DNA from 4 places in the Flavonifractor sp. An91 genome. Region 4 is predicted to be linked to each of the others. Evidence: predicted binding sites of a transcription regulator. Region 4 holds the regulator's gene; each other region holds the start of a gene.
What was found. The regulator LexA, encoded in region 4, represses DNA repair genes until DNA is damaged. The targets are predictions, from matches to a motif close to CNAACANNTGTTNG.

Region 1 (5,853 bases), on a different contig from region 4:
GAAAGAACGGCGGCTCTATGTGAACGAGCCTGTGGAAAGCGAGGAGGAAAGCTGATGTGCTGTCTCTTTGGAATCATGGACAACAGCGGAAGTCTCACCGGTAAGCAAAAGACCAAGCTTATCCGGGCACTGGCGGCGGAGAGCGAGGTCCGGGGGACGGACGCCGCCGGCATCGCATACAACAGCGGCGGCAGGCTCCAGATCTGCAAAGGCCCCGGTCCCGCCCGCAAGCACCGCTTCTTTGTACCGGGGGACGCCAGAGTAGTGATGGGCCATACCCGCATGACCACTCAGGGGGATGCGAAATACCCTCAGAATAACCATCCCTTTGCGGGAAAGGTGGGCAGGCTGCACTTTGCCTTAGCCCACAATGGGGTGCTGTACAACGACAAGAGCCTGCGCAAGAGCAAGAAGCTGCCGCAGACGAATATTCAAACAGACAGCTATGTGGCGGTACAGCTGCTGGAACAACAGGGAGCCCTCACACCGGACAGCCTGAGCGAGATGGCTGAGACGGTGGAGGGCTCCTTTGTGTTTACGGTGCTGGACCATAAGGACCGGCTGTACCTGGTGAAGGGGGACAACCCCCTGACCATCTGGCATTACCCGCGGCTGGGGCTGTACATCTATGCCTCTACCCTGGCCATTGTGCATCAGGCAGTAAACCGCACCTGGCTGGCCGGGGAGCCCTTCCGGGAGGTGCCGCTCTCAGACGGGGAGATCCTGAGATGGGACAAGCACGGCCTGACCACGGCGGGACAGTTCATGATGACCTATCCTGTCTATCGCCCATGGCACCCCTGTGCCCGCTCGTATCAGCCGGACCAGAGCTATCTGCGCACCCTCAAGAACATCGCCTCCGCGCTGGGCTATACGCCGGAGGATATCGACGAGCTGCTGGAGGCCGGATATTCCACCGATGAGATCGAGGAGGAGCTGTACGATATGGCTCCGTGGCGGTGACATCCAGCCTTATGGGTGGGGTAAATGTGCATGGCGCATTTATCCCACCCATAAAACCAAATTATTCTAATAGTTTTTGTATTATAAACCCAAAAACTATTGAATATCAAAAAGTTATTGGATATAATAATACTACCATACATATTATAATAAGAAGGAAGTGATCAAGATGAAACGCCTGGAGCGGAACAACTACCTGGAAAAACTGATGGCCTTTCGGGATAAGCATATCATTAAGATCATCACCGGAATCCGCAGATGCGGAAAGTCTACCCTGATGGAAATCTATCAGGATGCCCTTCGATCCCGCGGGGTGGCAGAGGAGCAGATTGTCGCCGTCAATTTTGAGGACTTCGATTTTCGTGCCCTTCGTCAGCCGGAGCAGCTCCACGCCTATATCAAAGCGCGGATCACACCCGGAAAAACAACCTATGTTTTTCTGGATGAGATCCAGCACGTGGAAAATTGGCCCGAGGTCATAGACAGTCTGTTTCTTCGAAAAGAACTGGACCTGTATCTGACCGGTTCCAATGCCTACCTGCTCTCCAGCGAAATTGCTACCATGATCTCAGGGCGCTATGTGGAATTAAAAATGCTGCCCCTCTCCTTTGGCGAGTATGTTTCCGCTATGGATGACAGCCAGCCCCTCTCCCAACTGTACCGGTCCTATATCGAAACCACATCCTTTCCCTATGGTCTTGAGCTTCAGGGACAGCCCAAAGAGCTGCGGGACTATCTGGAGGGGATTTATAACACGGTAGTGGTAAAAGATCTGGTATCACGCAAGAAGATTCCAGATGTGATGATGCTGGAAAGTGTGGCCCGCTTCCTGTTTGACGCCATCGGCAGTCCCCTCTCTACCAAAAAAATTGCGGACACCATGACCTCCTCCGGCCGTAAAATCGACGTGAAGACCGTGGAGAAATACGTGGATGCGCTGATGGAGAGCTTCATTGTCTACCAAGCAAAACGGTATAACATCAAGGGAAAGCAGTATCTCAAGACACTGGAAAAGTATTATGTAGTGGATATGGGTCTGCGGTTTATGCTGCTGGGCAGCCGCTCCACAGATGTAGGTCATATGCTGGAGAATGTGATTTACCTGGAGCTGCTGCGTAGAGGTTATGAGGTCTATGTAGGTAAAGTAGACAATCTGGAGGTTGACTTCGTGGCCATGGACGGGAAAGAGACCCGTTATTATCAGGTGGCGGCCACGGTGCGGGACCAGCAGACTTTGCAAAGAGAACTGGCCTCTCTCCAGAAGATCAACGACCACTATCCAAAACGAATTCTGACCCTGGATGAAGATCCGGAAGCAGATTATGACGGCATTCGCCGCATCAATGCCCTGGAATGGCTGGTAGGCCGTACGGAATAATTTTGGGCCGCAATCCTGCCTGTGCTATCGCTTGGCAGCCACAAACCAGCGGCCCTTTTCAAACCACAGATAGGATTCCTTTCCCTGAATGCGGCAGGTATAGCGATCCCCTACGCCCCCCACGCTCTGACAGGCTGCCCGGCGGACATCCAGAATCTTGTCCACCGGGTAGCGGTGGGCCTCGTCAAACTGGATCTCCAAAGGGCGCAGCTTGCCGTCAGCCTCAAACCGGACGATCACCGGCACATAGCGCTTTTTCCGTTCTTCCATTTGCTCACCCTCCAAAATAGCCCACAGGATGTACCGTGTGATCGTCCCTGGGATTGATGGCACCCAGCAGGGGATCGGTAAACAGTCTGGCCCGCTGGATGCTCCGGTAGCCATACCGCTGCCGCAGACGGTCTACCGCCGCATCGATCCGCTCCCACTTATCCCGGCGGGTCTCCTCCGGGTAAAGGGAGAGCTGGGTGCCCGCTGTGGCTTCCACCAGCCCGGCACCCCGGATGCCAATGCTGCGCAGGGGACGTACCCAGCGGTAGTTTTCGCGGAACAGATTGCAGGCTGTCCGAGCGATCTCGTCGCTGGAGCAGGTGGGCACCTCCAGCTTCCGCTGGCGGCAGAAAGAATTGAGCTCCACATCCCGGACATAGACCTCCACCACCGTGCACCGACTGGCCAGTTCCCGTATCCGGGAGGCCACGCTCTCTGCCAGCAGTAGGATCATCAGCTCCACGTCGCTGTCACAGGTCATGTCCCGGGGCGTGGTGGCGCTGTTACCCACAGATTTGATGTTGGGAATGTGGCTGCTTTTCTGGACGGGAGAGGGATCCAGCCCAAGAGCAAAGGTTTGAAGTACCGCCCCCAGCTTCCCCAGCTTTCTGGTCAAAGTTTCCAGAGGGGCCTGAGCCAGCCGCCCGATAGTGCTGATGCCCAGCCCCCGCAGCTTCTTGCTGGTAGCCGGTCCCACATAGAGCAGATCCTCCACCGGCAGGGGGTAAACCATCTCCCGGTAGTTGTCCCGCTCAATGCAGGTAATGGCGTCCGGCTTTTTATAGTCGCTGCCTAGCTTTGCGGTGATCTTGTTGTCCGCCACTCCAATGCTGCAGGTGATGCCCAGCTCGAACTTCATTCGGTTACTGATCTCTCTGGCAATGGTCATGGGAGAGCCGAACATCCCCACGCTGCCGGTGATGTCCAGCCAGTTTTCATCCAGGCCGAAGGGCTCGATCTGGTCGGTGTAGTCCTCATAAATTTCCCGTGCCATCTGGCTGAAGCGGATATACTCCCCCATATCCGGAGGCAGGATCTCCAGATGGGGGCAGCGCTGCCTGGCCTGCCAGACTGCCATACCGGTCTTAACGCCATATGGCTTGGCGATATAGTTGGCAGCCAGCACAATGCCGTGCCGCTCCTCCTGGCTTCCGCATACCGCCAGAGGCTTGTCCCGCAGTTCCGGATGGCGCTGCATCTCCACCGAGGCGTAAAAACAGTTTTGATCCACGTGCAAAATGTGCCGGCCCATATCCATCACCTCTTGTCTATAGACTAGAACAAATGTTCTTAAATAGCAAGAGGGAATTTGTGGTGGATGCAAAGTCCTTCTGATCGGACGGCAGTTCGTGGTATACTACCCCTTGTGGTAGAACATCAGTTTTGAGGGAATGAGGTGCAGGATATGTGCGGCCGCTATCAGTTTACCGCCGAGCAATGCGAAGAAATTCAGCAAATCGTCCATGAGATCCAGCGGCGTTACGGGGACAATACATGGCAGCCGGGAGAGATTCGGCCCACAGCGTCGGCTCCCGTACTGCTGGGTAGAGGACCGGAGCTGATGCGTTGGGGGTATCAGCTGCCCAATACACGGGTCATCAATGCCCGGGCAGAGACTGCTGAGGAGAAACCCCTGTTCCGGGGGAGCATAACCATGCGGCGGTGTGTCATCCCCTCCACCGGATTTTATGAGTGGGATCAGGAAAAGAGAAAGCACCTGTTCCGTCTTCCGGGAGAACAGGTACTCTACATGGCGGGTCTATATGAGAAGCGGGAGGGAGAAAATCGGTACTGCATTCTGACCACAAAGGCCAACCCTTCTATGACCCCTATCCATGATCGGATGCCCCTGGTGCTTCGCCGGGAGCAGGTGGACCCCTGGTTGCGGGAACCCCAGGAGGCATCTCTACTGCTCCACACTGTTCCTCCGGAACTGGATGTAACGTCCGCTGAGGCACAGTTGAGCTTGTGGTAGCTCCCAGGTATCGATGGCATCCGTCAGTCTGACAGCCCGAAACTCATTTAATTCCGGCGAAATATTGCAGGAGGATGGTCCTGATGGTCTATCAGACATCGTCTCAGGACAGAAAGTGCAAGGAGTCAGTCCAAATTACTATATTCTGATTCTCGTGTTCACAGTGAAAAGGATAACGGCCGACCTTACTTTCAGCTCACAGTGAAAAGGAACGGAGTGGCTTGCTTCTGCGTCTCTGCGAGACTGAAAGCAGCTCACCCCTTATCCTTTTCACTGTTCACACGATATAAAAAATTTGCCAACACAGATGGAATGGCGTTGCATCGCACAAGCTACTCAGCAACTGGCGATTCCATCTGTGTTGGCTCTTTTTCTAGGGGGACATTTTGTACCCCTGTTTCCCTTATAACAGGAATGTCCCCCCTGGAGAAATATCATCCGCTTTGGTCAATCAAGAGACAGTGTGATCAGAGTTGCAATGGCGTTATTGGCAATCAACTGTAATGCCCGTTTCTTTGTCTGAATACACAAGTACAGAAAATGAAATTCCGTGAAAAATTGATATGCAGGGTCTTTATCCATTATAGGCTTATAAATAGAATACAAAGTCTTCTTTATCGTCTCTGAAGTGAGATCATTCGGTACTACGCATTTTTTGATGAATTCAATGGCGCTAGCCTCGGTCAGAGAATATACATATTGATCAGTGATAGGCTTTATATATGTTTTTGTTTTTTTCAAAGCCTTTCTGGGTAATTCGAGATGAAATGCATCATAATACTTTTCCGAATTTCGATATCGCTCCAGTTGTTTCATAACTTTTTTACGGCACAAAGAGAATAAGAAGGGGATTTTGATCTGTTCCGGGTTTATAGTAACCGCATTGCTGCAAATCAGTCCGATTTCGGTCAAGTCCATTGTATTTAAGTAGTCCAAGATACCCCAAATCGCGGCTATTTCATTTTTCAGTTTCTGACTCTTTTTCCCCTCCCCTTTTCTTTTAACAAAACGTAAATACCGTAAAGACTTATCGTTCCCGGAGGCGGATTTTACAGATATTAATTTATCAGAAGCCTTCCGCACAAGCTTTTTCTGCTGGCTATAAATGTCGGCTTTTTTATCAACTAGCTTATAACCATAGTAATACTCTGGTAAGGCGATACTCTTTAGCGCGAGTCTGAGAATTTTTAATGTTTTGTTTAACTTTTCTGGGGTATCACTATGACCAGTATTATCATCATCAAATACATTTTCTTCCAATAGATCA
Region 2 (7,667 bases), on a different contig from region 4:
CGGAAGCCAGCCCATCCGGCTCCAGCAACTGGCGGACAGTAACCTTTCTGAATGATGTACGTAGGGCCTGAATCTTTGCTTTACTTTACTGCGATAACCTCAATCTCCACGAGAGCGTCCTTGGGCAGACGGGCCACTTCCACCGCGGAGCGGGCGGGATAGTTGCCCTCGGTGAAGAAGGTGGCATACACCTCGTTCATCGCGCCAAAGTTGTTCATATCGCTGAGGAACACGGTGGTCTTGATAACCTGATCCATGCTCAGACCGGCCTGGGCCAGAATGGACTTCACGTTGGTCAGAGACTGGCGGGTCTGCTCGGCGATACCCTCGGGGAAAGCTCCAGTTGCGGGATCAATGGGCAGCTGGCCGGAAGTAAACACCAGGCCATCAATCTCAACCGCCTGAGCGTAAGGGCCGATGGCCGCAGGGGCCTTATCGGTATTGACAATTTTCTTCATGGTATTTTCCGCCTCCTTTTAATATTGCAATAGTAATTTATCACGGAGATAATTTTTTGTCAATCATTCTTTGCGTAATTCCTGGGTATTTCAATTCAATCCCGGCATTATTGGGGGGCTATAGGGATAGGAATGGACAACATCATCAAATTATTTATATTTATGAGAAAAATTTTCTAATCTTCTTTTGACAATAATCCTGTGATCGGCTATACTGAATATAATAAATTGGGGCTTGATAGGCAATTTTAAACAGCTGACATACGCTGCCAAAGGTAAGGATAGAGGTGAGCTAATTGGCCAATCCACTGCTGCAGCACTACATCAAATTGACTGAATTTTTGGGCTACGCACTTGGGCCCGATTATGAGGTAGCGCTTCATGATCTGACAAACAAAGACCGCTCCATTATCGCTATTGCCAATAACCACATCAGCGGCCGCGACGTAGGCGCTCCTCTGACCAATGTTGCACTGCGTATCCTGAGGGATAAAAGCTATGAAACCCAGGACTATATCCTCCATTACCTGGGTGTATCCAGCACGGGCAAGACCCTGCGCTCCTCCACCATGTTCATCAAACACGACGGCAAGCTGATCGGAATGCTGTGCATCAATTTTGATGACAGTCGATTCCAGGCAGTGAGCGATGCCTTACTGCGGCTCTGCCACCCCGATCATTTTGTTGATACCAATTTTCAGGTGGATGAGACTGTGGCAGACCGTTTTGCTCCGGCAGAGCGCTTCCACAACTCCATCCACGGTGTGGCTACCGAGGCGGTACTTCGGGAACTGGACCGCAGGAATATCACGGCGGACCGTCTCAATTCCGAAGAACGCATTCAGATCATCGGCGCACTGGACAGCGAGGGCGTTTTCCTGCTCAAGGGCGCTGTAAAAGATGTGGCCGATGCTCTGGAATGTTCCCAGGCAAGTGTATATCGTTATCTAAGCGCAATCCGCAAGGAAGAGGCTTAAGGCCTCTCCCCTTTTCCTCAGTTCTATGGGAGGTAAGATCAAGATGGGTTATCACTATCCCCGCCGGCTGCTCTGGGTAGTTCTGGGCATGGTGATCAGCGCGGTGGGTATCGTTATGATGTTGCAGGCCAACATTGGACTGGAGCCATGGAGCGTCCTGCAGCAGGGTATGGCCCAAACCTTCGGCATCACTTACGGCACCGCCTCCATCATCGTGGGCGCGGCCGCCATCGGTGTTGCCATTCTATTTGGCGAGGGTTTCGGCCTGGGTACAATTTTAAATATCACCCTATGTGCCATTTTTATCGATTATATTTTGGCCCAGGGATGGATTCCTCTGATGGAAAACCTGTTCTCCGGTATTCTGATGCTGTTAGGCGGCCTGGAACTGCTGGCCATTGGGACCTGGCTGTACATGAAAGCGGCTCTGGGCGCCGGTCCCCGGGATTCCCTGATGGTGGCTCTGGCCCGCAAGACCAAACGGTCTGTCGGCCTATGCCGGGCAGTGGTGGAGATTGGCGTTATTATTCTCGGCTGGCTGCTGGGCGGCCAGGTTGGAATCGGCACAGTTATCTCCGCCATCGTGTTGGGCACCCTGTTCAATCTGAATTTTGCCCTCTTCCGCTTCCGCGCGGCAGAGGTTCATCAGGAAAATCTGATGGAAAGCTTCCGCAATCTGGCCAGCAGAATGCACAGTCCTTCCCACGGATAAAAAAATTCCTCCGTCCTGAGACGGAGGAATTTTTTTATGTAATTACTTGTTGCCGCTGCAGGCAGTGCAGCCGCCGCACTGGGGGTGGGACTGGGCCCACAGCTTGTCGGCGGTGGGCTTCCAGTTGTCGGCGTAGGGGTGGGTCTTGGAGGTCAGGTGCTCCACGGTCTCGGGAGACTGAGGATCGGTGGAGTGGGCGCCGGTCTTGTTGACGATCTCCTCGATGCGCTCGGGGTTCTCCAGCATGGGGCAGGGACGGAGCATATTGTCATTGAAGGGCTGGTTGTCATGGTAGGCCATGAACAGCGGGGACTGCAGGCACTCCAGCAGGGTCTTTTCGTGGATGTTGGAGTCGGAGTAGTGGATAAACACGCAGGGATCCACGTCGCCGTTGGCGTTGATGTGCAGGTAACGGCGGCCGCCGGCAATACAACCGCCCACGTACTCACCGTCATTCTGGAAGTCCATGGCGAAGATGCCCTTGGTCTGACGCATAGCGCGGATGCGGTGATAGATCTCCTCACGCTGCTCGGGGGTGGGCATCAGCTCAGGAGCGGCATCGTTGCCCACAGGCATATAGTGGAAGAACCACACAAAGTAGGCGCCCAGGTCGATGATCTTGTCGTAGAACTCCTCGCTGGTGATGTCCTTGTAGTTGACGCTGGTGTAGCAGGTGGAGATACCGAAGGGCAGGTGATGGCTCTTCAGCAGGGCCATGGCGTTGGTAACCTTCTCGTACACGCCCTGGCCGCGGCGGCTGTCGTTGGCCTCCTCAAAGCCCTCCAGGCTGATGGCGGGAATGAAGTTCTTCACCCGCAGCAGATCCTGGCAGAACTCCTCGTCAATGAGGGTGGCGTTGGTGAAGGACAGGAAGGCCACGTCATTGTGCTTCTCACACAGGGCAATGATGTCCTTCTTGCGCACCAGGGGCTCGCCGCCGGTGTAGATGTACATATAGATGCCCAGTTCCTTGCCCTGGGTGATGATGGAGTCGATATCGTCAAAGGACAGATTCAGCTTATTGCCGTACTCCGCCGCCCAGCAGCCGGTGCAGTGCAGGTTGCAGGCAGAGGTGGGGTCCAGCAGAATGGCCCAGGGAATATTGCAGCCGTACTTCTCACGCATCTTCTCCTGCTTGGGCCAGCCCACCAGGTTGGCGTTGACGAAGAAGTTGTTGAACACGGTCTTGAGCACATCGGGGTCGGTCTGGGTCCAGACCTTCTCGATCAGCTGGTGCCAGCAGGAATCCTTATCATTGATGGCCTTGTCGAACGCCTCACGCTGAGTGGACAGGGTGTCCCCGGAGAACTTATTGACCAGGTCCATAACCTTGCTCATATTGTTCATAGGGTCTTTATCCAGATAATCAAACACCTTGGCCAGGCCATAGCGCTTCAGACTGTCAGGAATTTTCATCTTTATTTTCCCCTTTCACGGCATAACAATACCTATCATTGTGTGTCATGATACCTTTTCTGACGAAAATTGAAAATAGACAAAACCCGTTTCATGTCCAAACTCTATACAAAAACAGCAGTTTGCTTAAAAGCGTTTCAGATTTGCGCCCCAGTTTTATATAATTTTATCCATGCTATAATGTGGTTTATGAGACTATATCAGTCCCCCGGCGGCAGCCGCTGGTCCTCCCTGTCCGGCTCTCCCGCCGGATGGACGGCAGAAGCAATGGAGATGGCCCCCCGCCCATATTTGTCCCGGATGGAATCCATGGCCTTCTCCAGCTTCTCCAGCTTATCACGGCAGGGTATGGCGTCGGCGGCGAACAGATCCACCTGCTCCCCTGCGTCCCGCTCCTCCACCAGGTTCTGGGCCGTAATGGTAAGGGCCCGGACTGGCTGCCGCTCACTCCAACAGCTGTGCAGCAGCTCCATCCCGCACTGCGCCAGGTCCCGGGAGATATAAGTGGGGGCACTAAGCCGCTTCTGGCGGCAGATATCTTTAAAGGACGGATCACGCACGGTGATCTGTACGGTGGTACATTTGAGGCCGTGCTTGCGTAGCCGGACCGCAACCTCGTCCGCCAACTCAGACAGCGCCGTACGCAGCTGCTCCCAGCCCACCAGATTTTTAGGGAAGGTCAGTCCGTTTCCCACCGACTTGGGCCCTGGCATATCCCGGGCAGGTACCACCGGGGCGTGTTCCCTGCCCGTGGCATAGTCGTGGAGGGTATATCCTCCCTTGCCCAGAATCTGCCCCAGGCTCTCCCGGTCAAACCGGGCCAGATCACCAATGGTGCGTATCCCGTAGCCATTGAGCACCCTGGCCGCCGCACGGCCCACAAAGAGCAGATCGGTCACCGGCAATGGCCAGAGCAGCTGTTGAAAGTTTTCCCGGGTGATCACCGTTGTGGCGTCCGGTTTTCGGTAGTCGCTGCCCATTTTCGCAAATACCTTATTAAAGGAAACGCCCACCGATACCGTCAGCCCCAATTCCTGCCGCACTGTTTGGCGAATCTGGTCGGCCAAAGCCTTTCCATCCCCTCCAAAGAGATGAAGGGTCCCGGTCACATCCAACCAGCTCTCGTCAATGGAGAAGGGCTCCACCAGATCGGTATACCGTTCATAGATGGCATTCACCTTTTTGGAATACTCCCGATACTTCCAGTGGTGGGCCGGCAGCAATACCAGGTCCGGACACTTCCGTCTGGCCTGCCAGATGGTCTCTGCCGTCTGTACTTTATACTTTTTGGCCAGCTCATTTTTGGCCAGAATAATTCCATGGCGACTCTCCGGGTCACCACATACCGCCGCCGGCCTGTCCTTTAACTCCGGATGATCCAGCAGCTCCACCGATGCGTAAAAGCTATTCAAATCACAGTGAAAAATGACCCGATCCAAGCACTTCCCTCCCCTCTCCCAAAAAGATACGGCTGATTTTTTTATTATATGCTTTTTTTGCCGCAAAGTCAAACATTCGTTCCATTCGCTATATTCCAGGAGAACACCGCTGTTCATAGCTGCATGGATATGATACACTGATAACAAAGGAGGGGTTTTCATGGACGAAAATGCTCTGCTGTTTTTTCAGCAGGATATAGAGGCGCTGCCGCTGTATGAGCGGTTGGAAGGCCTGATCTTGGACCGGATTGCCGATGTACAAATCAAGGTACAGAAAAGCCAGATTTCCTTTTATAACCGGCATATGTTTGCCTGCGTCTCCTTTAGCAAAGTCCGCAAGGCCAAAGATCGCCCCGCCCACTACATTGTGGTCACCTTTGGCCTGGATCACTGTCTGGAATCCCCCAGAATTGACGTGGCTACCGAGCCCTATCCCAACCGCTGGACCCACCATGTACTTATTTCAAACCTTGATGAAATCGACGATGAGCTAATGGGATGGATCTATGAGGCCAGTGTCTTTTCCGCGCTCAAATAGTCCCTAACAGTGTATTCGGAGCCATATTCTCGGCTCATTTTCTTAAGAAAAACGTCACAATCCAGCCTAAGAAAGCATTTCCGCACGGGATTGCCCTGTGATATAATGACACTATATCATGTATAAACCACTACACATAATTGCTCTGTTCACCCACTGACCATCTTACTTTGGAAAACTGTGTTATGGCTAAGGATGAAATCACATCTACTGGTAAATATAGCGGTTTTTGCAGTCTTTTCACGCCCTGCGGCAGCCTGCCCAATGGCAGGGTTCCGCAGGGTTTTGTCGCTGTAACCTGTTCTTTAAGTTGATTTCCACCAGGCTATTCTCTTTACCAGGATGAAGGTGCAGCATCCGATTAGGAGGGAGTTTTATGACAGCGGACAGACGCTTTCTTTTAATTGATGGGCAGAAAATTGCGTTGGATACCAAGGAGCTTCCAATGGATGTTCAACTTATTCGCGATCTGACTCCGCTGTCCACTTTGAAGCAGTTAGAAAAGCTGTACCTGCCTGGGCGTCTTATCTCTGATCTGGCGCCTTTGGCAGAACTGAAGGAACTAAAAAGTCTGGACCTTTCCATGAACCGCATTACAGACCTGACACCGCTTACAGGTTTACTGCAACTGCGTGATTTGAAGCTCAACCAAAATCAAATCGTTAATCTGATACCTTTGGCTGCGCTGGCACAATTAAAGAAATTGGATCTGCACGAAAATCAGATTACCGATGTGACACCCGTGGCACAACTGCAGCACTTGGCAATCTTAGAGCTGAGTGGAAATCCGATGTCTGACATATCTCCGCTGACGAACCTTACCCGCATGGTATATTTATACCTTTCAAATACGCAGGTCCAGGAGATATCTCACCTTGCGTACATGAAGCAGCTGCGTGTCTTATACCTTGACAGATGCAGAGTTGCTGATCTAACGCCTTTAGCTGGACTGACACGGCTTGAATCGTTGGAGCTGAGCAATAATCTGATCTCCAATTTGGCGCCTTTGGCAGGATTGCCGCAGTTGAGTACACTGTATCTCAGCCACAATCGAATTACAGACCTGTCTCCATTAGCGGATATGCCGAAATTGACTGAGCTGTTCTTGGAGCACAATAGGATCACAGACTTGACCCCGCTGGCCAATTTAACATGGCTGCATCGTTTATCCTTGAAAGGAAATCCTGTTACTGACCTGAAGCCATTAGGTAATATGCCGATGCTGCGGGAGTTATATATACAGGATTGCCCCATTGGAAAGCAGGAGCTCAATGCGTTTAAAAAAGCACATCCGGATTGTTATGTCGAAATAAAAGAATCATCTCAACAGCAGAATATTGCGAGGAAACTATGATTGAAATCAAAGGAAAATACAACGAAGCCAAAATTTTTACCGATGTGGTGGACAGCGCCTCCATCGCACAGGTTCAGGAGCTGTGCAATCAGGAATTCACAGAAGGCAGCCGTATCCGGCTCATGCCGGACATTCACGCCGGAGCAGGCTGCACCATCGGCACCACCATGACCATCACCAACAAGGTGGTACCCAATCTGGTGGGGGTGGATATCGGCTGCGGCATGGAGACCACCCGTATCAGGGAAAGCCGGCTGGAGCTTCAAAAGTTGGATAAGCTGATCTATGAGAAAATCCCCTCCGGCTTCTCCATCCGGGATAAGGCCCACCGCTACCTCAATGAGATCGACTTGAGTGAGCTGTACTGCGAACCTCATGTGGATCTGCTCCGGGCTGAGAAAAGCATTGGAACTCTGGGCGGTGGAAATCATTTTATTGAGGTGGACAGGGATGACGAGGGGAACCTCTACATTGTGGTCCATTCCGGCAGCCGCCACCTGGGTGTGGAGGTGGCCAGCTACTACCAAGAGGCCGGTTATAAGGTGCTCAACCGCACCGATGACGCTTCGATTGCAGCTCTGGTTGCCCAGATGAAAGCGGAAGGCCGAGAGAAGGCGATTCAGAAAGAGCTGAAGAAGCTGAAAAACCTCAAGCAGACCAGCATCCCCAAAGCCCTGGCTTATGTGTCCGGGGAGCTGTTTGAGCAGTATATCCACGATATGAAAATTGTTCAGCACTTCGCCATGCTCAACCGTCAGGCCATGATGGATGAA
Region 3 (7,667 bases), on a different contig from region 4:
AGATGAGCTTTTTGCACACGCCGTCGGCCACATCGTCCAGATTGAACCGGCCGGCCTCCTGTTCCATGCGGGCGTGGAAGAGCACCTGGAGCAGCACGTCCCCCAGTTCCTCCTTCAGGTGGTCGGGGTTCTGCTCGTCGATGGCCTCCACGGCCTCATAGGCCTCCTCCAGGAAGTTGCGGCGGATAGACTCATGAGTCTGTTCCGCGTCCCAGGGGCAGCCGCCGGGGGCGCGGAGGATGCGGACAATCTCCTCCAGGTCCCGAACGTCATAGAAATCCTTATACTGAAAATCTACCATATTTCAAGGCCTCCTGCAACCTCTTTTTCCAAAAAAGTCAGCGAATCCGCAAGAGTTTCGCGATCTTGTCCCCCTTGGGCATCATTTCCAGGTCCTCCTTGGACAGCACCTTCAGCACCACGATGAGGATGACGTACACCACCGCGCCGGCCAGGATGCCGCCGCCGGTGGCGATGGCGTTCTTGATAAAGGAGCCGGAGAAGTACCGGGCCAGCAGGCCCTGGCAGCCCCAGGCAGCTGCAGCCATAACGACCGAGGCGATGAGGGGCTTGACAAAGACGGGAATGAGCCGGGGGGGATTGGGCACCATGCGCTTGATGACGATGAGGTTGAGCACCGACACGATCACGAAGCAGGTCAGAGTGCCGATGGGGGCGCCGAAGATCATGAACTTGGGATTGCCCACCAGGGTGTAGCTGACGATGACCTTGGCCACGCCGCCGATCACCATGGTGATGATGGGCAGGTTGACAATGCCGTTGGCCTGGAGGATGGCGGAAGCCACCACCTGGATGCACACGAAGAGGGCGGCAATGCCCAGGATGGACAGCAGGGGTCCGGCAATGGTCTCGTCCACGTTGCCCACGGTGAGCAGCTGGATGATGGGGGTGCCCAGGGCGAACAGGCCGAAGCCGCAGGGCAGGGCGATGAGGGCGGAGATGCGCATGGCGGACTCGGTGGTACGCTGGGCACCCAGCCGGTCCCGCCGGGCGATGCAGGCGGACACGCCGGGCACGATGCAGGCGGTCAGCGGTACCATCAGGTTGAAGGGCAGGTTGTAGATGCTCATGGTCTTGCTGTACACGCCGTACAGCTCCCGGGCGGAGTCCAGAACGGGGTTGAGCTGGGTGCCCGGATTGACCAGCACCTCCGTCTGGAAGGCGGCCAGGTTGTCCTGGAAGATCGCCACCGCCTTGGGGAAGATGTCCAGCACACTGTTGGAGATGCCGGTGAGGCCGTCCTGAATGGCGGTAAATACGGTCTGCAGCTGGCTCTGCACCAGGCCGGTGTCGATGAGGTTGACGATGGTCAGGGTGCAGGAGCTGAGGGTGATGGGGATGGCCAGCTTGAGCAGCCGGGACAGGATCTGTTTGGAGGTGTCGGGGGTGTCGTTGGAGGTAATCCGTTCCCGCCTGTTGGTGCGGATGTGGTTGACCGCCAGAAAGACAACCGACAGAATGGAGCCGATGGACACGCCCAGCAGGGCGCCGGAGGCGGACAGACGGCTCTTCAGGTCCTCGTCGGGGATGGCGGAGTTGAGGATGAGGAAGGCCAGCGCCAGGCCCAGGAACATCTTGGACACGGCCTCAATGACCTGGGAGATGCCGGTGGGCACCATGTTCATGTGGCCCTGGGCGTAGCCCCGGAAGGCGGAGCAGATGCAGGTACACAGCACCGACGGGGACAGGGCCAGCACGGCAAAGACGGCCTTCTCATTCTGCAGCACATACTTGGCCACAATGGGAGAGAACACCGACATACACACGAAGCTGAACAGGCCCATGAACAGGAAGGCGAAGAAGGCCACCTGGAACACCTTGGCCTTCTGGTTCTGGCGGCCCAGGGTGTTGCACTCGCTTACCGTCTTGGACAGGGCCACAGGCAGGCCGGCGGTGGAGATGGTGAGGAAGAAGGTATAGATGTTGTAGGCAGCGTTAAAGTCGCCGTAGGCCTCGTCAGGCAGCAGGGCGGTCAGCGGGATCTTGTAGATGGCGCCGATGACCTTGACGATGATGGTGGTCATGGCCAAAAAGGCCGCCGCGCCGTAGAAGGTATTTTTTTTCTGCTGGTTTGACAACGGTAGTCCCCCTTAGTTGTTCTGGAACAGCAGGGGCAGGGCGTAGTCCGCCACTTCCCGTCGTACCCGCTCCAGGTCGATGGTCAAAAAGTCCCCATCCTTGTATATGACCTTGCCCCGGGCCATATTCATGCACACATCGGAGCCGTGGGCGGCATAGGCCAGATTGGAGATGACGCTGTGGCAGGGGGTCAGGTTCAGGTGGGAGAAGTCCACCAGGATCAGGTCGGCCTCATACCCGGCCTGGATGACGCCGGTCTGGCGGCCCAGAGCCACGCCGCCGTCCCGGGTGGCCATCTTCAGAGCGTCCAGAGGCAGCAGGGCCAGGGGATCGCAGCCCGCCCCGTTGTGGAGGATGGCGGCAAACTTCAGGTCGCTGAAAAAGTCGGTGCAGTTGTTGGAGGACACGCCGTCGGTGCCCAGACACACGTTGACCCCCGCCTTCTTCATGGCGGGCACCGGGGCGATGCCGCTGCCCAGCTTCAGGTTGGAGATGGGGTTGTGGATGGCGGAGATCCCCTTCTCGGCCATGATGGCCCAGTCCTCCGGGGTGGTCCACACGCAGTGGGCGGCGATGGCCCGGCCGTCCCACACGCCGTAGTCATTGAGGATCTGGATGGGGGTCTTGCCGTGGCGGGACAGGCAGGCCTCGTGCTCGGCGCGGGTCTCGGAGATGTGGACGTGCATCCCCAGCTTATGCTCCCGGGCATAGTCGGCCATCCACTGCCACAGCTCCTTATGGGAGGTGTACTCCCCGTGGATGGAGGCGTCGATGCGGATCTGGCCGTCGTTGTAGTTGTGCCATTTTTCGGTCAGCTCCCGCTGGACCACGCAGTCGTTGTGGGTGGCGGGGTCAAGGCTGTCGGAGAACTGGACGCCGCCGCAGCTCAGGTTGGCGCTGATGCCGGCGGAGGCAACCTCCTGGGCGATGATGTCGGTGTGCATATACATATCGGCAATGGTGGTGACGCCGGAGGCGATCATCTCCGCCAGACCCAGGGCGGTGCAGGACCGGACGGCCCGGTCGTCCCAGCGGGCCTCCACCGGGAAGATGTAGTTGTTCAGCCAGTCCTGAAGGTTGTTGCCGTCGCCGTAGCCCCGCATGGCGGTCATGGGCACATGGGTGTGGGCGTTGACAAAGCCGGGCATGAGCACGTTGCCCTTGCCGTCGATCTCCTGGTCAAAGGTCCCCTGAGGGCGGACGGTGCCCACGGAGACGATCCTGGTGCCCTCCACCGCCACATAGGCGCCGGGCATTACGGTGCCCGCCTCGTCCATCAGCACGGCGGTGCAGTTGTGAATGAGAATGGACATAAACTGTTGATCTCCTTTATTTGTGATACAGAAGAAAGCCCCGTCTTACCCGATCTGCTTCAGGCAGGCCAGTACCAGCCGGGAGAACTTGTCCTTGCAGGCCTCGGCAGCCTCCAGCACCTCCTCCTCGGAGAGGGGCTGATCCAGGATGCCGGCGGCCATGTTGGACAGGAGGGTGAAGCCCAGCACCTGCATCCCGCAGTGGCCGGCCACGATGACTTCGGGGGCGGTGGACATACCCACCGCGTCGGCCCCGGCGATGCGGGCGAAGCGCACCTCGGCGGGGGTCTCGTACTGGGGGCCGGGGAAGTACATATACACGCCTTCCTTCAGCGCAATGCCCAGCTCCCCGGCGGCCTTCCGGGCCACATCCTGGAGGGCGGGGGTGTACAGGTGGGAGGCGTCGGGGAAGCGGACGCCGAACTCGGGCAGGTTCTCGCCCCGCAGGGGGGACTCCATGAAGATCTTGATCTGGTCGGTGATGAGCATCAGGTCGCCCGCCTTCCAGCTGGTGTTGACGCAGCCGGCGGCGTTGGTGACAATGAGGGTGTCGCAGCCCAGCAGCTTGAGCACCCGGACGGCGTAGGCCACCTCCTCATAGGAGTAGCCCTCATAGTGGTGCATCCGGCCCTGCATGACGGCCACGCTCTGGCCCTCCAGGGTGCCGAACACCAGACGGCCCTTGTGGCCGGGGGCGGTGGAGGCCTTGAAGTGGGGGATCTCCCCGTAGGGCACGGCGATGGCGTTCTCTACAATATCCCCCATGTAGCCCAGGCCGGAGCCCAGGATCATGGCCACCTTGGGGGCAAAGGTGCCGATCTTGCTGCGGATGTAGTCGGCGCTCTCCTGATACTGCGCAAAGGTATAGTGCATAACAGATCCTCCTTAACAGCGGATGAAAGTAAAAGTTTTCGGTCCTATGAAAGGTTAATCTATGCAATTATACACCTTGTAATAGGAAAAAGCAATGAGGATTGCAGGACGGAGTGGGGAACAAAAGTTCCAGAACTCCCCTCTTGACTGGTACGTTTGTTCGATATATAATGGGGCCAAAGGGGGGAGTACGGTGGATCTGATGGACAAGCTGACCATTCTGGCGGACGCGGCCAAGTATGACGCTGCCTGCACCTCCAGCGGGGTGGACCGGCGGGGGGGCAAGGGCATGGGGAGCACCATGGCCGCCGGATGCTGCCACTCCTTCTCTGCCGACGGCCGGTGTATCTCCCTTTTGAAGGTACTGTACACCAACCGCTGCATCTACGACTGCGCCTACTGCGTCAACCGCCGGTCCAACGACCTGCCACGGGCGGCCTTCACCCCAAGGGAACTGGCGGAGCTGACCACCGGATTCTACCGGCGCAACTATATTGAGGGGCTGTTTCTCTCCTCCGCGGTGTGGGTCAGCCCCGACCGCACCACCGAGGAGATGATCTCCGCCCTCACCCTCCTGCGGCAGGAGTACGGCTTTCATGGCTATATCCATGCCAAGGCCATCCCCGGGGCCGACCCGCTCCTCACCCGGCGGCTGGGTCAGCTGGCCGACCGGCTTTCGGTGAATATTGAGCTGCCCAGCGAGGACAGCCTCCATAAATTGTGCCCCGACAAGGAGAAAAAGGCCATTCTGGCCCCCATGGCCCAGATCCGGGACGGCATCACTCAGGCCAAGGGGGAGCTGGTGAAGTATAAGCACGCTCCCCGGTTTGCCCCGGCGGGCCAGTCCACCCAGATGATCATTGGGGCCACGCCCGAGAGTGACAAGCACATTTTGACCCTGACTCAGGCTTTATATGACCAGTACAAGCTGAAACGGGTGTTTTTCTCCGCCTATATGCCGGTGTCCGACAGTTCCCTCCTCCCCGCCCGGCAGGACTTCAAGCCGCCCCTGCTGCGGGAGCACCGGCTGTACCAGGCCGACTGGCTGCTGCGGTTCTACCACTTCCGGGCGGAGGAACTGCTGGACGAGGCCCACCCCAACTTCGACACCCGGGTGGACCCCAAGTGCGCCTGGGCCCTGGGGCATATGGAGCAGTTCCCGGTGGAGGTGAACCGGGCCGACTATGAGACCCTGCTGCGGGTGCCCGGCATCGGGGTGGTGTCCGCCAAGCGGATCTTGACCGCCCGGAGGGTGGGGCCTCTCACCTTCTCGGGCTTAAAGACCCTGGGGGTGGTGCTGAAACGGGCCCAGTATTTCATCACCTGCTCGGGAAAAATGCTGGAGGGGCTGCGGGTGAACCCCGACGGGGTGCTCCGCCACCTGGTGGCTCTGGAAAGGCCCGCCCTGGCGGGTAATGAGCCGGAGCAGTTGTCGTTGTTTTGAAGGTTACGCCCTCTGGAAAGGAGGTTCCCATGGATTGGCCCAGATTTGCCTACGAATACGACGGCAGCTTTGCCGGATTCCTCACCTGCGTCTTTGCGGCCTACGCCAATAAGGAGGAGCCCGCCTGTTTCCTCACCTACGGGGACGGCCGGGTGACCTTGTGGCCCCAGCGGGCGGTGGACACCGACGACCAGAAGGCCCGGCGGGTGTACCGCTCTCTGGACCGGAGCATGGGCCAGCAGGGCCGCCGCCTGGTGACTTACGGCTTTCTTACCTGCCTGGAGGAGCGGGAACTGGCTCTGTGGGATTTCCTCCGGCTGGGCTATGAGCGGGGGCCGTCGGTGGTGCGGGATCTCACCGACCCCCGGGTGGCTGTCCTGGGCAAGGCGGTCCAGCACCTGACCCACGAGGCCCACCTGCTCAAGGGCTTTACCCGCTTTTCCGACCAGGACGGGGCCCTGGTGGGAGAGATCGATCCAAAAAACCGGGTGCTTCCCCTGCTGCGGCCCCACTTTGCCGCCCGCTACCCCGGGGAGACCCTGGTGCTCTACGACCGCACCCACCGGGAGGCCCTGTTCTGCCAGAAGGGGAAGTGGGCCATTGTGCCTCTGGACCGGTTTGATCTGGCCCCGCCCAGGGCGGGCGAACTGGATTACCGGGCCCTGTGGCGGCGGTTTTACGACACCATCGCCATTGAGGGCCGCTATAACCCCAAATGCCGCATGACCCAGATGCCCAAGCGGTACTGGGGTACCATGACAGAGTTTCAGCGGGAGGAGCCCCCTGCCCCTGGCGCCATGGCACAAAATTGACGGACGCGCTGCAAAATTGCGGCGCGTCCTCCCTTTTCCCGAGAAATCAGGCAGGAATGGATTCTTCCGGAGACGAATTTTCTTGACAGAAGGGGCGGACAGCCTTAAAATAGATTCGGTGCATTTTTTGAAGAGCAAGGGGTACGCTCTTCAAATTTTTGTGCGGGTCGGACAAATCCGTGCCCGCCGCCCACATGGGAATTGAACAAAACGATTGAAACAAAAATCAAAACAGATGGAGGTGTAAACCCGGCTCATGTTGCCTGTCATATTAGCAGCCGTCATCGCGTTCGTGGTCGCGGCTGTGGTGTTTTTTGTGCTCGGCATCCAGTACCGCCGCCGCGTGGCAGAGAAGGAGATCTCCAGCGCGGAGGAGGAGGCCAAGCGCATCATCAACGAGTCCATCAAGAGCGCCGAGAGCAAGAAGCGCGAGGCCCTGGTGGAGGCCAAGGAGGAGATCCTCCAAGCCCGCAACGAGTACGAACGGGAAGTAAAAGAGCGCCGGGCCGACCTGCAGAAGCAGGAGCGGCGCTTGCAGCAGAAAGAAGAGAACCTGGACCGCAAGACCGAGAACATGGAGAAGAAGGAGGACACCCTGCAGCGCAAGCTGGCCGAGCTGGAAGAGGCCCGGGAAGAGGTGGCCACCGTCAAAAAGACCCAGATGGAGGTGCTGGAGCGCATCTCCGGCTTTACCGCCGAGGAGGCCAAGGACTACCTGATCAACCAGCTGGCCGAGGAAGTGACTCACGAGTCGGCCATGAAGGTGCGGGAGATCGAGGCCCAGTTCAAGGAAGAGGCCGACCAGCGGGCCAAGGAGATCCTGTCCCTGGCCATCCAGCGCTGCGCCGCGGACCATGTGGCGGAAGCCACCGTCTCTGTGGTACCCCTGCCCAACGATGAGATGAAGGGCCGCATCATCGGCCGCGAGGGCCGCAACATCCGCACCCTGGAGACCCTGACCGGCGTGGACCTGAACATTGACGACACCCCCGAGGTGATCACCGTCTCCTGCTTCGATCCCGTCCGCCGGGAGATCGCCCGGCTGGCTCTGGAGAAGCTGATCCAGGACGGCCGCATCCACCCCACCCGCATCGAGGAGATGGTGGAGAAGGCCAAGCGGGAGGT
Region 4 (7,667 bases):
AGCCCCAGGCCGGGCTTGCCCGCTGCCACAAAGAAGCTCTCAAAGAGCAGCTGAAGCATGGCCATAGGGGCGAACATCAGCAGAATCCGCAGGTAGCAGGCGGCGTCATCCAACAGCAGGTCGCTGGCCCCCAGCAGGCGGGCCAGCGGCTCCGCCCCAAAGACGGCCAGCAGGGCAAAGAATACCCCGGCGCACACCGCCGTCACGGCCAGAAAACCAAAGGTGTGCCGGGCCCCCTCCAGGTCCCCCGTGCCCATCCGGTGGGACACCACGGCGCTGCCGCCGGTGCCCAGCATGATACCCACCGCCAGCACGATGCTGACAGCGGGATAGGCGATGTTGATGGCGGCCAGGGCGTTCTCTCCCACCAGCTGGGAGGTGAGCACCCCGTCCACAATGGTGTACAGGGAGGTCACCAGCATCATGATGGTGGTGGGCAGGGCAAAGCGGAGCAGTCCGCCCAGGGTAAAGTCCTGATCCAACCGGTTTTTCATGGCGTGTTCCCTCCATTTCCAGTAAGCGTTTACAAGCAGCACAAATCATGATAAGCTATCGGGTAACCCGATAGTCAAGAGGGAGGTTTGGGCCATGGATCAAACAGAGATGCGCTTTACCACCGGGGAGTTTGCGGCCTTGTGCGGCGTCACCAAGCACACCCTGTTTCACTACGATGAAACCGGCATCTTCTCTCCCGCCATCCGGGGAGAGAACGGTTACCGCTACTATGCTCCCGCGCAGATCGAGGTGTTTCAGGTCATTTCCAGCCTCAAGGAACTGGGGATGCCCCTGTCCGACATCAAGGCCTACCTGGACCGGCGCAGCCCGGAGACCTTGCTGGAGCTGCTGGAGGAGGAAGAGGAAGCCCTGACCGAGAAGATGTCCCGGCTGCGGCGGCTGCGGACCCTGATCCGGCGGAAAGCAGAGCTGACCCGGCAGGCCCTGGCCGTCCAGCCCGGCGAGGTAAGGTTGGAGGAGTGGCCCCAGCGGTGGTATGTGGCCACCGCCGCCCCCGGCATTACCGACGCGGGCAAATATGCCCGCATCATGGCCCGTCACCTGGAATACTGTGAGGCCCATCAGGTGGCCAGCCCCTACGCCCTGGGGGCCATCCTGCCGGTGGAGGCCGCCCGGCGGGGGAACTGGGAGGGCTATACCTACTGCTACACCCAGGTGGACAAGCCCATCCGGGGGGTGCGGCTGCTCACTGCCCCGGCAGGGCGCTATCTGACCTACTTCCATGCCGGCGGCTTTGACACCGTGCGGGAGGGCTACCAGCGGCTGCTGGACTGGGCCGACGCCCACGGCCTGACTTTGGGAGAACTGTTCTGGGAGGACGTGCTGCTGGACGAGCTGGCAGGCAAGGGGTACGACCAGTACCTGCTTCGGCTGTCGGTGTACCTTGACGGGGAGAATTTTGGGTAAATTTAGAACAAATGTTTGCAATACCGGGGGGATTATGGTATACTAAGGTCGGATAAAACTGACCAAAGGAGGGTCTGCCATGAAAACGCTCTCGCCCAAGCAGCAGCAGATCTACGACTATATTATTTCCTTCTCGGCGGAGCACGGCTATCCCCCCTCCGTCCGGGAGATCGGGGCCTATGTGGGGCTGAAATCCCCCTCCACCGTCCACTTCCACCTGAAGGGGCTGGAGGCAGCAGGCCTCATCAACAAGGCGGAGGGTAAGACCCGCTCCATCACCGTGGCCCAGCCGGAGACCCCGGCCGTCCCGGAGGATAAGGTGCCGGTGGTGGGCAGCGTGGCCGCCGGGTCCCCCATTCTGGCCCAGGAGTGCATTGAGGACTACCTGACCTTTGACACCGGCGGGCGGCCGGGGGAGTATTTTGCCCTGAAGGTGCGGGGCGAGTCCATGAAGTATGCCGGTATCCTGCCCGGGGACCTGGTGATCGTCCACCAGCAGGCCGACGCCCACAGCGGAGAAATCGTGGTGGCCCTCTTTGAGGACGAGGCCACGGTGAAGACTCTCCGCCGGAAGGACGGCCATGTGTGGCTCATGCCGGAGAACCCGGACTACGAGCCCATCGACGGTGAGGGCTGCGCCATCCTGGGCAAGGTCACCGCCGTGGTGCGGCGGTACTGAGATGAACCGGGTGGTCTTTGATACCCTCGTGGGGCCCATGGCCCTGGAAGAGGAGGGGGGCGCGCTCACCGCCCTGTACCTGCCCAATTCCCCCATGCCCCCGGTGGGGGAGGAGACGCCCCTACTCTCCCGAGGCAAGGAGGAGCTGCTGGCCTATCTGGCGGGGGAACGGCGGGACTTTGACCTGCCCCTTGCCCCACAGGGTACCCCTTTTCAACAGCGGGTGTGGTCCGCTCTGGCGGAGATCCCCTACGGGCAGACCATTACTTACGGAGAACTGGCCCGCCGGGTGGGCTGCCCCAAGGGCAGCCGGGCGGTAGGCCAGGCCAACCACCGCAATCCCCTGCCCATCTTTTTACCCTGCCACCGGGTGGTGGGGGCTAATGGAACCCTCACTGGCTACGGGGGCGGACTGGAACTGAAGGAATGGCTGCTGCGACTGGAGGGAATCTTATGAGGAGACTGTTTTCTGCCGCCGACGCCTATATCGCAAAGATGAACTGGAAGGACCTGGCCCTGGTGAAGCTGTGCCTGTGCGCTGCCGGGGTCATGCTGGGCCTGGCCGCCCCCAAACGGGCGCGGAAGTGGGCGGCCCTGGGGGCGGTGGTGGTCTTTGTGGCCACCTATCTGCCCATTATGCTGAAATTTCTCCCCCATCTGGAGGGTGAGATGCGAAAGGAATAAAGGAGCGTGTCTATGGGAAAGGATAAGCGCTTTCAGGTGATCTACACCCAGGGTGTGGCCGATGCCACCCGGGTTCTGCTGGATACCAAGACCGGTATGCTCTACCTGGAGATGCACGACGGATATGCCGGCGGTATCACCCCGCTGCTGGACAGCGACGGAAAACCCATGAAATGGAAGGCGGAGGACTGGGAATGAAGCTGATCACCTGGAATGTCAACGGCCTGCGGGCCTGCCTGGGCAAGGGCTTTCTGGACTTTTTTAAGGAGATGGACGCCGACGCCTTCTGTCTCCAGGAGACCAAGCTCCAGCCCCACCAGATCGAGCTGGATCTGCCTGGCTACCACATCTACTGGAACAGCGCCGAGAAGAAGGGCTACTCCGGTACCGCCCTCATCACCAAAACCGAGCCTCTGGCCGTGACCTACGGCCTGGGTATCCCGGAGCACGACACCGAGGGCCGGGTGATTACGGCGGAGTATGAGGACTTCTATCTGGTGTGCTGTTACACCCCCAACGCCAAGGAGGGGCTGGCCCGCATCGACTACCGGATGCAGTGGGAGGACGATTTCCGGGCCTACCTGATGACCCTGGACCAGAAGAAGCCGGTGGTGTTGTGCGGCGATTTGAACGTGGCCCATGAGGAGATTGACCTGAAAAACCCCAAGACCAACCGGGGCAACGCAGGCTTCTCCGACCAGGAGCGGGGCAAGATGACTACCTTGCTGCAGAGCGGTTTTGCCGACAGCTTCCGTGCCCTCTACCCGGACAAGACCGGGGCTTATACCTGGTGGAGCTACCGCTTCAACGCCCGGAAGAACAACGCCGGGTGGCGCATCGACTACTTCATCGTGTCGGAGCGTCTGCTGCCCCGGGTGAAGGACCAGATCATCCATGCCGACGTCACCGGCAGCGACCACTGCCCGGTGGAGCTGGATCTGGAATAAGACAAAAAACAGGACTGCCGCACAGTTTGCGGCAGTCCTGTTTGCTTTTATTTTCCTTCCCGGGTCAGCAGGCTCTGCTTCAGATCCCACAGCTTCTGGGACAGGTCCACATAGTAGTTGTGGGGGTTCTCAAATCGCTTTACCTCGTCCCACAGCAGGTCGATCTGCCCGGCGCACCAAGCCCGCATCTCGGCGATGGGCGGGGAGTCGTACACCCGCTTGCCGCCCTGGAACACCGGCACCAGCAGCTCCCTGGCGGTGAAGTTGGTGAACACGCTGCGCTTCCAGGTGGCGTCCGGGTCGAAGAGCTCCAGAGGCTTGCTCTCGTCCACCGTCTCGTCCCACAGAGTGATGAGATCGGCAAAGGCCTTCCCCGTCTCGTTGTCGAAGAGGCGGTACACCTTCTTGAAGCCGGGGTTGGTGATCTTGTCCGGGTTGGCGCTGATCTTGATCTTGGGGATAATATTCCCCTCTTTGTCCTCGATGGCGGCCAGCTTGTACACGCCGCCGAACACCGGCTCGCTCTTGGAGGTGATGAGCCGCTCGCCCACGCCGAAGGAGTCGATCTGGGCCCCCTGGAGCAGCAGGTCCCGGATGATATACTCGTCCAGGGAGTTGGAGGCCACGATCTTGCACTCGGTGAGCCCCGCCGCGTCCAGCATCCGCCGGGCCTTCCGGGACAGGTAGGTGAGGTCGCCCGAGTCCAGCCGGATGGCGCAGTTGGTGATGCCCTGGGGGAGCAGCACCTCCTTGAAGGCCTTGATGGCGTTGGGCACGCCGGACTTCAGCACATTGTAGGTGTCCACCAGCAGGGTTGCGGAGTGGGGATAGAGCTGGCAGTAGGTTTTAAAGGCGGTATACTCGTCGGGGAACATCTGGACCCAGGAGTGGGCCATGGTGCCGCCAGCGGGGGAGCCGTACACCTCGTCGGCCAGGGTGCAGGCGGTGCCTGCGCAGCCGGCGATATAGGAGGCCCGGGCGCCCAGAATGGCGGCGTCGGGACCCTGGGCCCGGCGGGAGCCGAACTCGCTCACCGGCCGCCCGTCCGCCGCCCGCACAATGCGGTTGGTCTTGGTGGCGATGAGGGACTGGTGGTTCAGGGTGAGCAGCAGGAAGGTCTCAATAAACTGAGCCTCAATGGCGGGGGCCCGGACGGTGAGGAAGGGCTCCCGGGGGAAGATGGGGGTGCCCTCGGGCACCGCCCAGATGTCGCCGGTGAACTTGAAGTTCTTCAGATACTCCAAAAAGCCCTCGCAGAAGCAGCCCTTGCCCCGGAGATAGGCAATGTCCTCCTCATCGAAGTGGAGCCGCTCCACATAGTCGATGACCTGCTCCAGCCCGGCGGCAATGGCGAAGCCGCCGCCGTCAGGCACGTTGCGGAAGAATACGTCAAAATAGCAAATCTGCTCGGTGTAGCCCGGCGTCTGGAAATAGCCGTTGCCCATGGTGAGCTCGTAAAAGTCACAGAGCAGGGTGTAATTCATGTGTTGCTTCATGGCGTTCAAACCTCCCGGTTTATGGCTCACCATGGGGCCCCGCAAGGCGGGGCGCCGCGGTAAGCGGCGCAGGGCGGCGGAATTCAGTTTCGCCGCCCGCATATTAAATGGGATTGGGACCCCAGGTGAATGGGACATTCACCTGGGAGAGAGCTCGTAGAAATCACAGAGCAGGGTATAGTTCATGTGTTCTTTCATCTCAATCAATCCTCCCGGTTGATGACCGTGATCTGCAGGGCCTCCATCAGGTCCAGTACGTTGTGGTGGAGGACGGGGTCGGGACCGGCAGTGCAGGCGGCGTCCACCACCAGCTCCGCCTCCGGCAGGGCGGCCTTGGCCATGATGGCGTTGGACAGCACGCACAGGTAGGACACCAGTCCCACCAGCTCAATGCGGTCATACCCCTGGCTTTTAAGCCAGTTGCCCAGCCACAGGGAGGGGAAGGCGGGCTTGCATACCACCATATCCCGGTTCCTGTCTATGGCCTGTCCGGTTTTGCCGTAGAGCTGCCAGCCCTCCGAATTCATCAGACAGTGGGGCACCGGCAGCTTCCGCCCCTCCTGGGTGTCCAGGTAGTTTTCCTGGTGAGTGTCCAGGGTAAAGGCCACGTCGTCACCGGCGGCGTGGTAGGCGGCAATTTTCCCGGCAATGGGGCTGTCCAGCCGTTCCGCCCCGGCAAAGCCCAGGGCGCCGTCCACAAAGTCCTTCTGGTAGTCCACCACCAGCAGCAGTTTTTTCATGGCTGTTCCTCCTGATGCAGATCCTTCTCAAAACAGGGGTAGGTGAGGGGCCGGCCGTGAAGGTGGATCTCCCCCACCTTGGAAAAGCCCATCTTGCGGATCAGGGCCTGCATCCGGTCGTTGAGGGAATAGGTGTCAATACGCATGGCGGCAATGCCCCGGCGGCGGGCTTCCTCCTCGGCAAAGGCGAAGAGGGCGGAGCCCACCCCATGGCGCTGGAAGGTAGGATCAATGGCCATGCGGTGGATCACCACGGCGGGGCGGCTGGTGGTCCAGGGCAGGGGATCGTACTCGGGAGATTCGCTGGTATTGATGCAGGCCACACCGGCCAACTTGCCGCCGAGGAAGGCGGCGTAGAGCTCCCCCCGGTTCATGTCCCCGGCGTAGAAGTCCCGGGTGGGGTAGTCCTCCCCCCACTGGGGGTTGCCCAGCTGGTTCATGTGGGCCACCGCCCGGCCCACCATGGCCCAGATCTCCTCCAGTTCCTCCCGGCGGGCGGGACGGATGGTCACCTCCCCGGTCATTCGGCCACGGGGGTGGGGCCCATGGCCTCGTGGAGGGTGTTGGTCACCGCGCCCCGGAAGAGGCAGACGGCGAAGCGGTGCATTTTCTCCAGCTTCTCAGGCACGGCGTCGGCGTTGACCTGACCGGCGGCGGAGAAATCACCGTCCAGAATGAACCGGGTCTCCTTGGGCTGGTTGGCGTTCTGGGGATTGTTGGCGCCCACCAGGCCGGGACCGGCATGGAGCTTCATGCGGTAGCCGCCCACCAGGGGGGTCTCCACATCCAAGGCGCACTTGACGATCTCGCTCTCCTCCACGTCGGGCTCACCCAGGATGCCCAGATACTGGCTCTGGATCAGATCGTCCCACAGCTGGTCCTCCAGGCCCAGGGCCTTCCGGGACACCGCGTTGACGTACCGCAGGCCGATGCGCTCAAAGTAGGCGGGCTGATAGGTCTGGATGAACTGGGCCAGAGCCTGGTCCAGCCGGATGGCAAAGTCCTCCCACCGCTGATAGGACAGGGTGGACAGGGCGATAAAGTTCTGGGTCAGGTTGATCTTCCAACGGCCGTCCTCCGAGATGAAGTGGTAGTTGGTAATGGGCTTCTGGGGCTCCAGGGCGGTGGCGTTGCCCTTCTTTACCACCTTGGGGGGCAGCTGCTCCTGCCGGGTCATATACTTGGGGAAGTCTTTCCGGATGGCCTCCTGGAAGGCGGCGGGCTCATTGGCGCCGATGGACAGAATGGTGGGGAAGCGAAGCTGACAGATGACCTCCACCAGGGGGGAACGGACATAATGGAACCGCTCATATGGGGCAAACAGCATAGTGGCTGCTCCTTCCTATTATAAAGTCTCTCCTATTTTATCCCCGAACCGGCCATATGTCAAACATCGCGGCCTTGCATTGGAGGAAAAGGGCCGGTATAATGCAGGTAGCAACACAAGGAGGCGTATGTGATGGAACTGGAACTGAAACGGGGCGGGCGGACCGCAAGGGTGGCCACTCACGGCGGCGAGCTGGTGTCCTATCGGGACGAAAACGGCCTGGAATATATCTGGACGGGAGATCCGGCCTACTGGCCGGGGCGCAATCCCCTGCTGTTCCCCATTGTGGGCGGCCTGAAGGACGGCAAGGTCCACATTGAGGGGAAAGAGGTCTCCATGAACCGCCACGGCTTTGCCCGCACCAGCGAGTTT

Region 1: dinB (DNA polymerase IV) is a predicted target of LexA. The motif match lies at 3,889-3,902, and genes of this name have one in related genera.
Region 2: dinB (DNA polymerase IV) is a predicted target of LexA. The motif match lies at 5,072-5,085, and genes of this name have one in related genera.
Region 3: B5G42_RS05830 (putative DNA modification/repair radical SAM protein) is a predicted target of LexA. The motif match lies at 4,404-4,417, and genes of this name have one in related genera.

The regions. Positions count from the first base shown of each region.
Region 1 covers NZ_NFHA01000064.1:5-5,857, forward strand. Annotated here, with positions in the region: gene B5G42_RS17045 (class II glutamine amidotransferase) at 55-963, shown strand; gene B5G42_RS17050 (ATP-binding protein) at 1,133-2,341, shown strand; gene B5G42_RS17055 (hypothetical protein) at 2,366-2,611, opposite strand; gene dinB (DNA polymerase IV) at 2,616-3,863, opposite strand; gene B5G42_RS17065 (SOS response-associated peptidase) at 4,017-4,586, shown strand; gene B5G42_RS17070 (hypothetical protein) at 5,034-5,853, opposite strand, start outside.
Region 2 covers NZ_NFHA01000003.1:181,787-189,453, forward strand. Annotated here, with positions in the region: gene B5G42_RS03630 (RidA family protein) at 81-458, opposite strand; gene B5G42_RS03635 (helix-turn-helix transcriptional regulator) at 755-1,435, shown strand; gene B5G42_RS03640 (YczE/YyaS/YitT family protein) at 1,461-2,147, shown strand; gene B5G42_RS03645 (radical SAM protein) at 2,190-3,563, opposite strand; gene dinB (DNA polymerase IV) at 3,764-5,002, opposite strand; gene B5G42_RS03655 (DUF5655 domain-containing protein) at 5,163-5,540, shown strand; gene B5G42_RS18820 (hypothetical protein) at 5,726-5,854, shown strand; gene B5G42_RS03660 (leucine-rich repeat domain-containing protein) at 5,917-6,894, shown strand; partial or broken gene B5G42_RS03665 (RtcB family protein) at 6,891-7,667, shown strand, end outside.
Region 3 covers NZ_NFHA01000006.1:133,020-140,686, forward strand. Annotated here, with positions in the region: gene mazG (nucleoside triphosphate pyrophosphohydrolase) at 1-301, opposite strand, end outside; gene B5G42_RS05815 (putative polysaccharide biosynthesis protein) at 339-2,099, opposite strand; gene B5G42_RS05820 (amidohydrolase family protein) at 2,112-3,413, opposite strand; gene B5G42_RS05825 (purine-nucleoside phosphorylase) at 3,459-4,286, opposite strand; gene B5G42_RS05830 (putative DNA modification/repair radical SAM protein) at 4,480-5,730, shown strand; gene B5G42_RS05835 (TIGR03915 family putative DNA repair protein) at 5,760-6,542, shown strand; gene rny (ribonuclease Y) at 6,799-7,667, shown strand, end outside.
Region 4 covers NZ_NFHA01000054.1:1,828-9,494, reverse strand. Annotated here, with positions in the region: gene B5G42_RS16645 (MATE family efflux transporter) at 1-494, opposite strand, end outside; gene B5G42_RS16640 (MerR family transcriptional regulator) at 589-1,422, shown strand; gene lexA (transcriptional repressor LexA) at 1,502-2,101, shown strand; gene B5G42_RS16630 (methylated-DNA--[protein]-cysteine S-methyltransferase) at 2,103-2,558, shown strand; gene B5G42_RS16625 (permease of phosphate ABC transporter) at 2,555-2,785, shown strand; gene B5G42_RS16620 (DUF6440 family protein) at 2,798-2,983, shown strand; gene B5G42_RS16615 (exodeoxyribonuclease III) at 2,980-3,732, shown strand; gene B5G42_RS16610 (nicotinate phosphoribosyltransferase) at 3,780-5,228, opposite strand; gene B5G42_RS16605 (cysteine hydrolase family protein) at 5,432-5,968, opposite strand; gene B5G42_RS16600 (GNAT family N-acetyltransferase) at 5,965-6,492, opposite strand; gene B5G42_RS16595 (TIGR04255 family protein) at 6,489-7,295, opposite strand; gene B5G42_RS16590 (aldose 1-epimerase family protein) at 7,428-7,667, shown strand, end outside.